One region of the Clostridium aquiflavi genome, then DNA from elsewhere that is predicted to be linked to it. Evidence: a T-box and tRNA genes for the amino acid it is inferred to sense, from the RefSeq annotation. Region 1 holds a T-box; the other holds one or more tRNA genes.

What was found. The T-box of region 1 lies ahead of metG (methionine--tRNA ligase). A T-box ahead of a tRNA ligase gene usually reads a tRNA of that ligase, here a tRNA-Met.
Region 2: it has a tRNA-Met gene. The T-box ahead of metG (methionine--tRNA ligase) is inferred to sense a tRNA for this amino acid. The anticodon was not compared.

What each region holds. Positions count from the first base shown of each region.
Region 1 covers NZ_JAVJAN010000006.1:81,759-86,204, forward strand. The annotation lists gene dhaK (dihydroxyacetone kinase subunit DhaK) at 1-647, shown strand, start outside; gene dhaL (dihydroxyacetone kinase subunit DhaL) at 675-1,313, shown strand; gene dhaM (dihydroxyacetone kinase phosphoryl donor subunit DhaM) at 1,316-1,705, shown strand; T-box leader at 1,801-2,038, shown strand; gene metG (methionine--tRNA ligase) at 2,217-4,154, shown strand; gene RGC78_RS03275 (TatD family hydrolase) at 4,383-4,446, shown strand, end outside.
Region 2 covers NZ_JAVJAN010000047.1:5,534-9,979, reverse strand. The annotation lists gene RGC78_RS14255 (metallophosphoesterase) at 1-493, opposite strand, end outside; gene glyA (serine hydroxymethyltransferase) at 784-2,019, opposite strand; gene RGC78_RS14245 (ASCH domain-containing protein) at 2,140-2,274, opposite strand; tRNA gene RGC78_RS14240 (tRNA-Met) at 2,546-2,621, shown strand; gene RGC78_RS14235 (DUF2935 domain-containing protein) at 2,872-3,783, opposite strand; gene RGC78_RS14230 (hypothetical protein) at 4,065-4,446, shown strand, end outside.

The sequences.
Region 1 (4,446 bases):
AGGAAATGGCTGAAATGGAAGGTATAAAGGTAGAACAAGTTATAGTTAATGATGATGTAGCAGTTGAAAATAGTTTATATACAGCTGGAAGAAGAGGTATTGCAGGAACAGTATTTGTTCATAAATTATCTGGAGCTAAGGCTGAAGCTGGTGGAAATTTAGAAGAAGTAAAAAGTGTTGCTGAAAAGGTAATTGAAAACGTTAGAAGTATGGGAATGTCTTTATCATCTTGTATAGTACCAGCAGCAGGTAAAGCTAACTTCACTTTAGGAGAAGATGAAATAGAAATTGGTATGGGTATTCATGGAGAACCAGGAACTCATAGAGAAAAAATATCAACTGCAGATCAGGTTGCAGAACATTTATTAGGTAAAATTCTAGAAGATATAGAAATTTCAAGTGGTGATGAAGTAGCTGTTATGATAAATGGATTAGGATCAACACCTTATATGGAATTATATATTGTAAATAAAAAAATAAATCAATTATTGAAAGATAAAGGAATAAGTATTCATAAAACTTTTGTTGGAGAATTTATGACTTCACTAGAAATGGCAGGATGTTCTGTTTCAGTACTAAAACTTGATAGTGAACTTAAAGAATTACTTGATGCAAAAGCTGATACTCCAGGATTTAAGGTTATTTAGTATCATCATATTAGAGGAGGGTTAATTATGGTAACAGTAAAGGAAGTAAAAGACATTCTAATAAAAGTAGAAAAAGTTATAGAAGAAAATAAATTATATTTAAGTGAATTAGATGCAGCAATAGGCGATGGTGATCATGGTCTAAATATGAACAAAGGTTTTAAAGCTGTTATTGAAAAAATAAAAGATTTACCTGAAGATGATTTGGGAAATATATTTAAAAACTCTGGTATGGCTTTAGTGTCTAATGTAGGAGGAGCTTCGGGTCCGTTATATGGAACTGCTTTTATGAAAGCTGCTATGGTAGTCAATAAAAAAAGTGAAATGGACATAAATGATTTTATCAAAGTTTTAGAAGAGGCTTTAGGTGGAATAAAGATGAGAGGTAAAGGTCAAGAAGGGGAAAAAACAATGATTGATACTTTATCACCATCAATTGAAGCAGCTAAAAAGTCTATTGGAGAAAATAAATCTGTTAAAGAAGTATTACTTGAAATTAAAGAGGCAGCTAAAAATGGTATGGAACATACTAAAGATATAGTTGCAACTAAAGGTAGAGCGAGTTATGTAGGAGAAAGAAGTATAGGACATATCGATGCAGGAGCTACTTCAATGTATTTAATCTTAAATACTATAGTAGAAGAATTAACTAAAGAGGAGAATTAATTATGGTTGGTATAGTAATTGTTTCACATAGTAATTTTATAGCAAAAGGTGTTAGAGAAGTTGCACTTCAAATGGCGCCAGAAGTTTCAATTGTAGATGCAGGTGGAACTAGTGATGGACGAATAGGCACAGATATTTCTAAGATAACTAGTGCAATAGAGTCTGTTTATAGTGATAATGGTGTACTTGTATTATTTGACTTAGGTAGTGCATTTATGAACACGGAAATGGCTATAGAATTTTTAGATGATAACATTAGAGAAAATGTAGAAATTATAGATGCTCCTTTAGTAGAAGGTGCAATTACTGCAGCTGTTGAAGCTAGTATGGATAAATCTTTATCAGAAATTAAAGAAGTACTTAAACCTATGTCTTTGAATAAGATTTCTTAATATATAAAGTAGCTGTATTGTATTAAGTTAAAAACTTAATATAATGCAGCTTTTTATTTGACAGGAAAATATATTTATTCTATTATAATAAGTATATAAATGCTATGAAGAGAAGAGTAATGAAAAGGAATTTTTAAAGAGAGCTAATGTATGGTGAAAGTTAGCAGAAGAAATTTTCATGAAGATGGCCTCGGAGCATATTTCCCGAGCAATATTTGTTAAGGAATTTACGGCAGCATCCGTTATAATGCAAGGTGATGATAGTCACCTATTGAGTTATTTATTGTGAAATAAATAAAAAGTAGAGTGGTAACACGTATATACGTCTCTATATAGGTTTAATATACCTATATAGAGACTTTTTTGATTTATAACAATTGTCTATTATAAGCTGCTAATTGTATTGTACATTAAAGCATGGTTCAGCTACTTTATTAAAATATCAACACTATATTAAAAATGCTAAAAACAATACCTAGAGTATTGTTTAAAATAAGGAGGATTATTTAAAATGTGCAAAGATTGTAAAAAACCATATTATATAACTACACCAATTTATTACCCATCAACGAAGCTACATATAGGAAATACTTATACTACAGTAGCTGCTGATGCGTTAGCAAGATTTAAAAGATTAACAGGATATGATGTAATGTTCTTAACAGGTACTGATGAGCATGGTCAAAAAATCCAAAGAATAGCAGAAGAAAAAGGAATTACTCCAATAGAACATGTAGATGAGATTGTAGCAGGTATTAAAGATCTTTGGAGCATGATGAATGTAAGCTATGATAAATTTATTAGAACTACAGATGATTATCATGTAAAAGCAGTTCAAGATATATTTAAAAAATTACATGATCAAGGGGATATTTATAAGAGTTCTTATGAAGGTTGGTATTGTACTCCATGTGAATCATTCTGGACAGATACTCAATTAGTAAATGGAAATTGTCCTGATTGTGGCAGACCAGTTGAAAAATCAAAAGAAGAAGCTTACTTCTTTAAGATGAGCAAATATGCTGATAGATTAATTAAGTATATAGAAGAAAATCCAAACTTCATTCAACCAGAATCAAGAAAAAATGAAATGTTAAACAATTTCTTAAGACCAGGTCTTCAAGACTTATGTGTTTCAAGAACTAGCTTTGATTGGGGTGTTCCAGTAACATTTGATGAAAACCATGTTGTTTATGTATGGATAGATGCATTATCAAACTATATTACTGCACTTGGATATGGTCAAGATAATAAAGAATTATATGATAAATTCTGGCCAGCAGATGTACATTTAATAGGAAAAGATATATTAAGATTCCATACAATATATTGGCCAATAATGTTAATGGCATTAGATTTACCACTTCCAAAACAAGTATTTGGTCATGGATGGTTACTTGTTGATGGTGGAAAGATGTCAAAATCTAAAGGTAATGTTGTAGATCCAGTTGTATTAGTTAACGAATTTGGAGTAGATCCAGTAAGATATTACTTATTAAGAGAAATTCCATTTGGCGCAGATGGTCTATTTAACAATGAAATATTCATAAAAAAGATAAATTCAGATCTTTGTAACGATTTAGGTAACCTTTTATCAAGAAGTGTCGCAATGATTGAAAAATACTTCGGAGGAGAAATTCAACCACAAGCTGAAAGTGGAGAATTTGATGAAGAATTAATAAACTTAGCATTAGCTGCTCCAAACAAAGTTCAAGAAGCTATTGATGAATTAAACATTCCTTTAGCACTAGAGCATATATTTGAATTAATAGGCAGAGCTAATAAGTATATAGATGAAACAACTCCTTGGATTTTAGCTAAAGATGAAAGTAAGAAGTCTAGATTAGGAACAGTACTTTACAACTTAATTGAAAGTTTAAGATTTGCTTCAGTAATGATTTCATCATTCTTACCAGATACAGCTAAGAAGATTAATGAACAAATTAATACTTCTGAAATATCATGGGAATCTTTAAAGTCATTTGATGGAATAAAAGCTGGAACTAAGGTAGTTAAAGGCGAAAACTTATTCCCAAGAATAGATGTAGAAAAGAAACTTGAAGAGTTAGAAGCATTAAAGGCAGCACAAGCACCAGCTAAAAGAGAAATAACTCCTATAAAAGAAGAAATCACAATTGATGATTTTGAAAAAGTGGATTTAAGAGTTGTTAAGGTATTAGCATGTGAACCAATAAAGGGTGCTAAAAAACTTTTAAAATTAAAGGTTGATTTAGGTGGCGAAGAAAGACAAGTGGTGTCAGGAATTGCTAAATACTACAAACCAGAAGAATTAATAGGTAAAAATGTAGTTTTAGTTGCAAATTTAAAACCTGTAAAACTTAGAGGAGAATTGTCGCAAGGTATGATTTTATGTGCAGCACCTGATGATGATAGTGAATTAAAGATTGTAGATCCAGGTGAAATTTTAAGCGGAAGTATAGTTAGATAAATATAAAATAAAAGGAACACCTCATTTAGGGGGTGAGGTGTTCCGTAACCATTAATATATAATGGTTAAAAGGGGTAAATAATAATGCTTTAACTACTTTACAATTTAAATATACTATTTGAATATGTCAAATCTGTGACAATTTAAAATTAATTTAAAATTTAACATTGAATATTTGAAAGTAAATTAAGGAAGAGATATATTCAATATTTGAAAGGATATGCTGTTATGGAAAAAATATTTAAAATAATAGATAGTCATGCTCACTATGATGATGAATCTTTTGAAAATG
Region 2 (4,446 bases), on a different contig from region 1:
GACCATGAAAAACTAATATATCTTTGTTCGTTGGAGTATATCTCAAAACAAGGCCTTCATGAAATTGTATATTATTATAAAGTTTAACTAACTCTTTACCAAAATTATATCCTATTTGAGCAAGTAATTTTTCTTGCTTAGGTATAAAATTAGGTTTAGCTTTTACCATATCATGATTACCATAAAGTAAATATAATCTTTTTTTAGCATTAAATTTATTTAATATTTTAAATATATCATCATAATTATAAGCTATATCTATGCAATTCTTATTTTTCCATAATTCATCCCCATCACCTATTTCAATTAAGTTAAAGTCATCCTTCAAATAATATCCAAGAGCTGCTTTGTATATATTTTTATTAGGCCTTAATGAATCCGCATTTCCACCATCACCTCTATGCATATCGCTTATAAAAACTATTTTAGAATTTTTATCAAATTCTAATACTGGACTATCTTTTGATATTCTCTTAATAAATTTACCATTCATTATAAAACCCTATTTAAAATTAATTCTATCTATTATATGCATTTATTAAATGTGTGGTTAATTATATAAGGTTCTGTTTTAAATATGTGTTGATATATATAATAGGTAAAGTGGCATTGTAATTGGACTATACTCATCTTAGCATTCCTAAGTTCAATTACTCAGTCCATTTTGCTTATGTATATATCAACACTCTACTAAAACACAGCCTTACATGAAAAAAAGCTGTTCAAAACAGAAATTATATTTCTATTTTGAGACAGCTTATCTTAAATAATTAAATTCAATTATTATTTATATAGAGGATACTTTTCACATAAAGCTTTTACTCTTTGCTTATATTGTTCTAAGTCTTTATCTCTATTAATGATTGTTTCGTTGATTATATCTGCTATTTCTTCCATGTCTTTTCTTTCAAATCCTCTAGTTGTAATAGCAGCTGTACCTATTCTAACTCCTGAAGTTACAAAAGGACTTCTAGTTTCATTTGGTACTGTATTTTTATTAAGAGTAATTCCTACTTCATCTAATAATTTTTCAGCATCTTTTCCTGTAATATCTTTGTTATTCAAATCTACAAGAATTAAATGATTGTCTGTTCCATTAGATACTAACTTAAACCCTCTTTTTACTAATTGTTCACCTAGTTCTTTGCAGTTTTCTACAACGCTTGCCATATATTCTTTAAAACTTGGATCTAAAGCTTCCTTAAAGCATACTGCTTTCGCTGCTATAATATGCATTAATGGACCACCTTGCATTCCTGGGAATATATTTTTATCTAAGTCCTTAGCATATTTTTCCTTACAAAGTATTAATCCACCTCTTGGACCTCTTAAAGTTTTGTGTGTTGTAGATGTAACAAAATCTGCATATGGTACTGGTGATGGATGTAATCCTGCTGCTACAAGCCCAGCAATATGAGCCATATCAACCATTAAGTATGCTCCAATTTCATCACAAATTTCTCTAAACTTCTTAAAATCTATTATTCTTGAATATGCACTTGCACCTGCAACTATTAACTTAGGTTTGTGCTTTATAGCCAATTCTCTTACTACATCATAATTTATTTCTTCAGTATTCTTATCTACTCCATATGATACAAAGTTAAATAATTTTCCTGAAAAATTAACTGGTGAACCATGAGTTAAATGACCTCCATGGCTTAAATCCATACCTAATACAGTATCCCCATGTTCTAAAATTGTAAAATAAACAGCCATATTAGCTTGTGAACCAGAATGTGGTTGAACATTTGCATGTTCTGCTCCAAATAACTCCTTAGCTCTTTCACGTGCTATTTCTTCAACGCCATCTACTACATAACATCCACCATAGTATCTCTTACCTGGATATCCTTCAGCATATTTATTTGTTAAATAGGAACCCATAGCCTCCATTACAGCTTCACTTGCGACATTTTCTGAAGCTATTAACTCAATTCCATTTTGTTGTCTTTCTAATTCCTTTTCAATTAAAGCATAAATTTCATTATCTTCTCTGCTTATGTGTTCAAAATTCATTTTATCACCCCAATATTTTTTTACAAAGTTTTCTTATAATTTAGCATATTTTAGTATGTTAAATTATTATTATATTAAATTATAAGTTCTCCGACCAAATTTATCAACTATTTTTTTCTTTTAATTATAAATTACTTCAAATTCTTCACAAACTACCAACATATCTTCTGCAAATTCCTTATTAAAATCTTTTAATTCCCTATTAAAAAAATCAATATGTCCATTTCTCGAATTAAGTTCAAATATTCTTTTCACATTTTATTTATGCTACTGTGTTCATTACTCATAATTCTTCCCCCAAACAATACTTATTATTTAAATACTACTATATAATTATATTTAATATAAAATTAAAAATCATATTTTTATATCTGGAGCATATCATAGCATTTGATGTAATCTACTACCCTAAGAGACCTCATTAACTTTCAAGTCATAATATGACATTATTCTTCTTTGACATCATATATTAATAAAGGTATACTAAGTACATAAGTTAGCTAAGGCGACTTACAAAATATAATATCGCGGGATGGAGCAGCTGGTAGCTCGTTGGGCTCATAACCCAAAGGTCGTAGGTTCAAGTCCTGCTCCCGCAACCATAAAAAAACAAACTCTTATAGTTATTATAAGAGTTTGTTTTTTACATACAATTTCTTTATTTTATAGTCTCATATTCATTATTTAGTAATATTTTTTACATAATCTATCCTTATTCCTTTCTATTATTGGAATATATTTAAAATAAAAAAAATAAGGAGCTATTATAATAAAAATAGAGCTAGTTTTAATACTAACTCTTTTTAATAATTATGCTATTTAGAATTCTCAACATTTATATTCTATAGATAGTTAGTTTTTATGATTCTTTAAAATTCTTATATAATGATTAGCTTCTCTTAGTACATGATCAGCAAGAAGTGGTAATATTATAGATTTTATTTTACATTCAATTATCCCTTCCGTACCTGCTTTCTTAAAATCTCTTAATCTAATTGTTTCTAATAATGTATCATTTATGCATGTGCTCATTGACATATCAGTTATATTTCCTGATTTTTCAATTAAATCACTATATTCTTTTGCAAACTTACTTGAAGTGTTTATTAATTCATCCTCACTAGGATCAAGTAATCCTCTAATAAACAAAGCATGTTCCATCATAATCTGATCCCAAAACAATTGAACTTCTCCAATATCCCCTTTACCAATATCCTCTTCATTCTCAAGCGCACATATATATGAATGATATAACTTAGCTTCATGTATTATATGTTGAATAAGTAAAGGATAATTTAATGTAAATAATTCACAATTCAACATTTTTTCTAATACTTTCATTTTAAAGTCTATAAGACCATTAAGTAACTTTATAGCCCTATTATTAAGTTTTTTCACACAATTTACTGTTCTACTATCAATATGTTTTTTATTTTCACACTTCAATTCTTTCTCCATTTCGGTTATCTTAGAATTTATATTTATTCCTGTATAATACTGTGTCTTTTTTTCTGTACTTAAAGTATAATCAGTAAAAATTTCTCCAGAATCTATTACAAATTCTCTAACTCTTCCATCGCTTAGCTTAACTGTATCTAATAAAAGCTTTTCAAACTCCATTTTATAATTTTCAGCTTCCTTAGAAAATTTAGTGTTTTTAGGTGTAAATCCCGCCTCTAAAAACAAAGAATGTTCCTTCATAATTCGTCCAAAAAAAAGATGTAATTCTAATGATAAAGTGACATACTTTTGACTACTTAGCATAGTTTTCCTCCAAAAAAATTTTATTATATTATACTCTTAAGGAAACCTTTTTGTTCATCTTATCCTAATTAGTTCTCCATAGAATAGTTTTATTTTATATACTCAATCCATCTATTTTCTAAATCTTTTTCCGTAATTCCAAAAATATTTTCATAATCACTAGATGACTTTAAATCTTTAAGATAATTCCCTAAATTATAAGCACAACTTTTCACTTAAAATATGTTATAATTCATAATACAAACTAATACTTTATTGGTACTAACTCAAGGAGATAAACTATGCGAATAATATCAGAAAATAACTTATGTGAAAACAGACCTTATATTAATTTAAAAAAGCTATCAGTAAAAACCTCACTAAGAGTAGCTTCAGCTGATGGACTTGGCTTTAAAGGCACTTATATAATAAACCAACATACTCAATCTTTATCTAAAAATAATAATTACACTTCAGAATATAATAAAGGCATTGAAAAAATAACATTTTATACAGAAAATTTACACGAAATGTTATTAGTTGAAGTTAATTACTCATTTAGAAGTGATGCTTCTTCTGCTAAATTTAAAGTTTATGTTATTTTAAATAATATTAAATATGCCTTACCATTTAATTATTTTGAAGATGTTTATGTAAATTGTATGGATATATTAAATAAAGAAT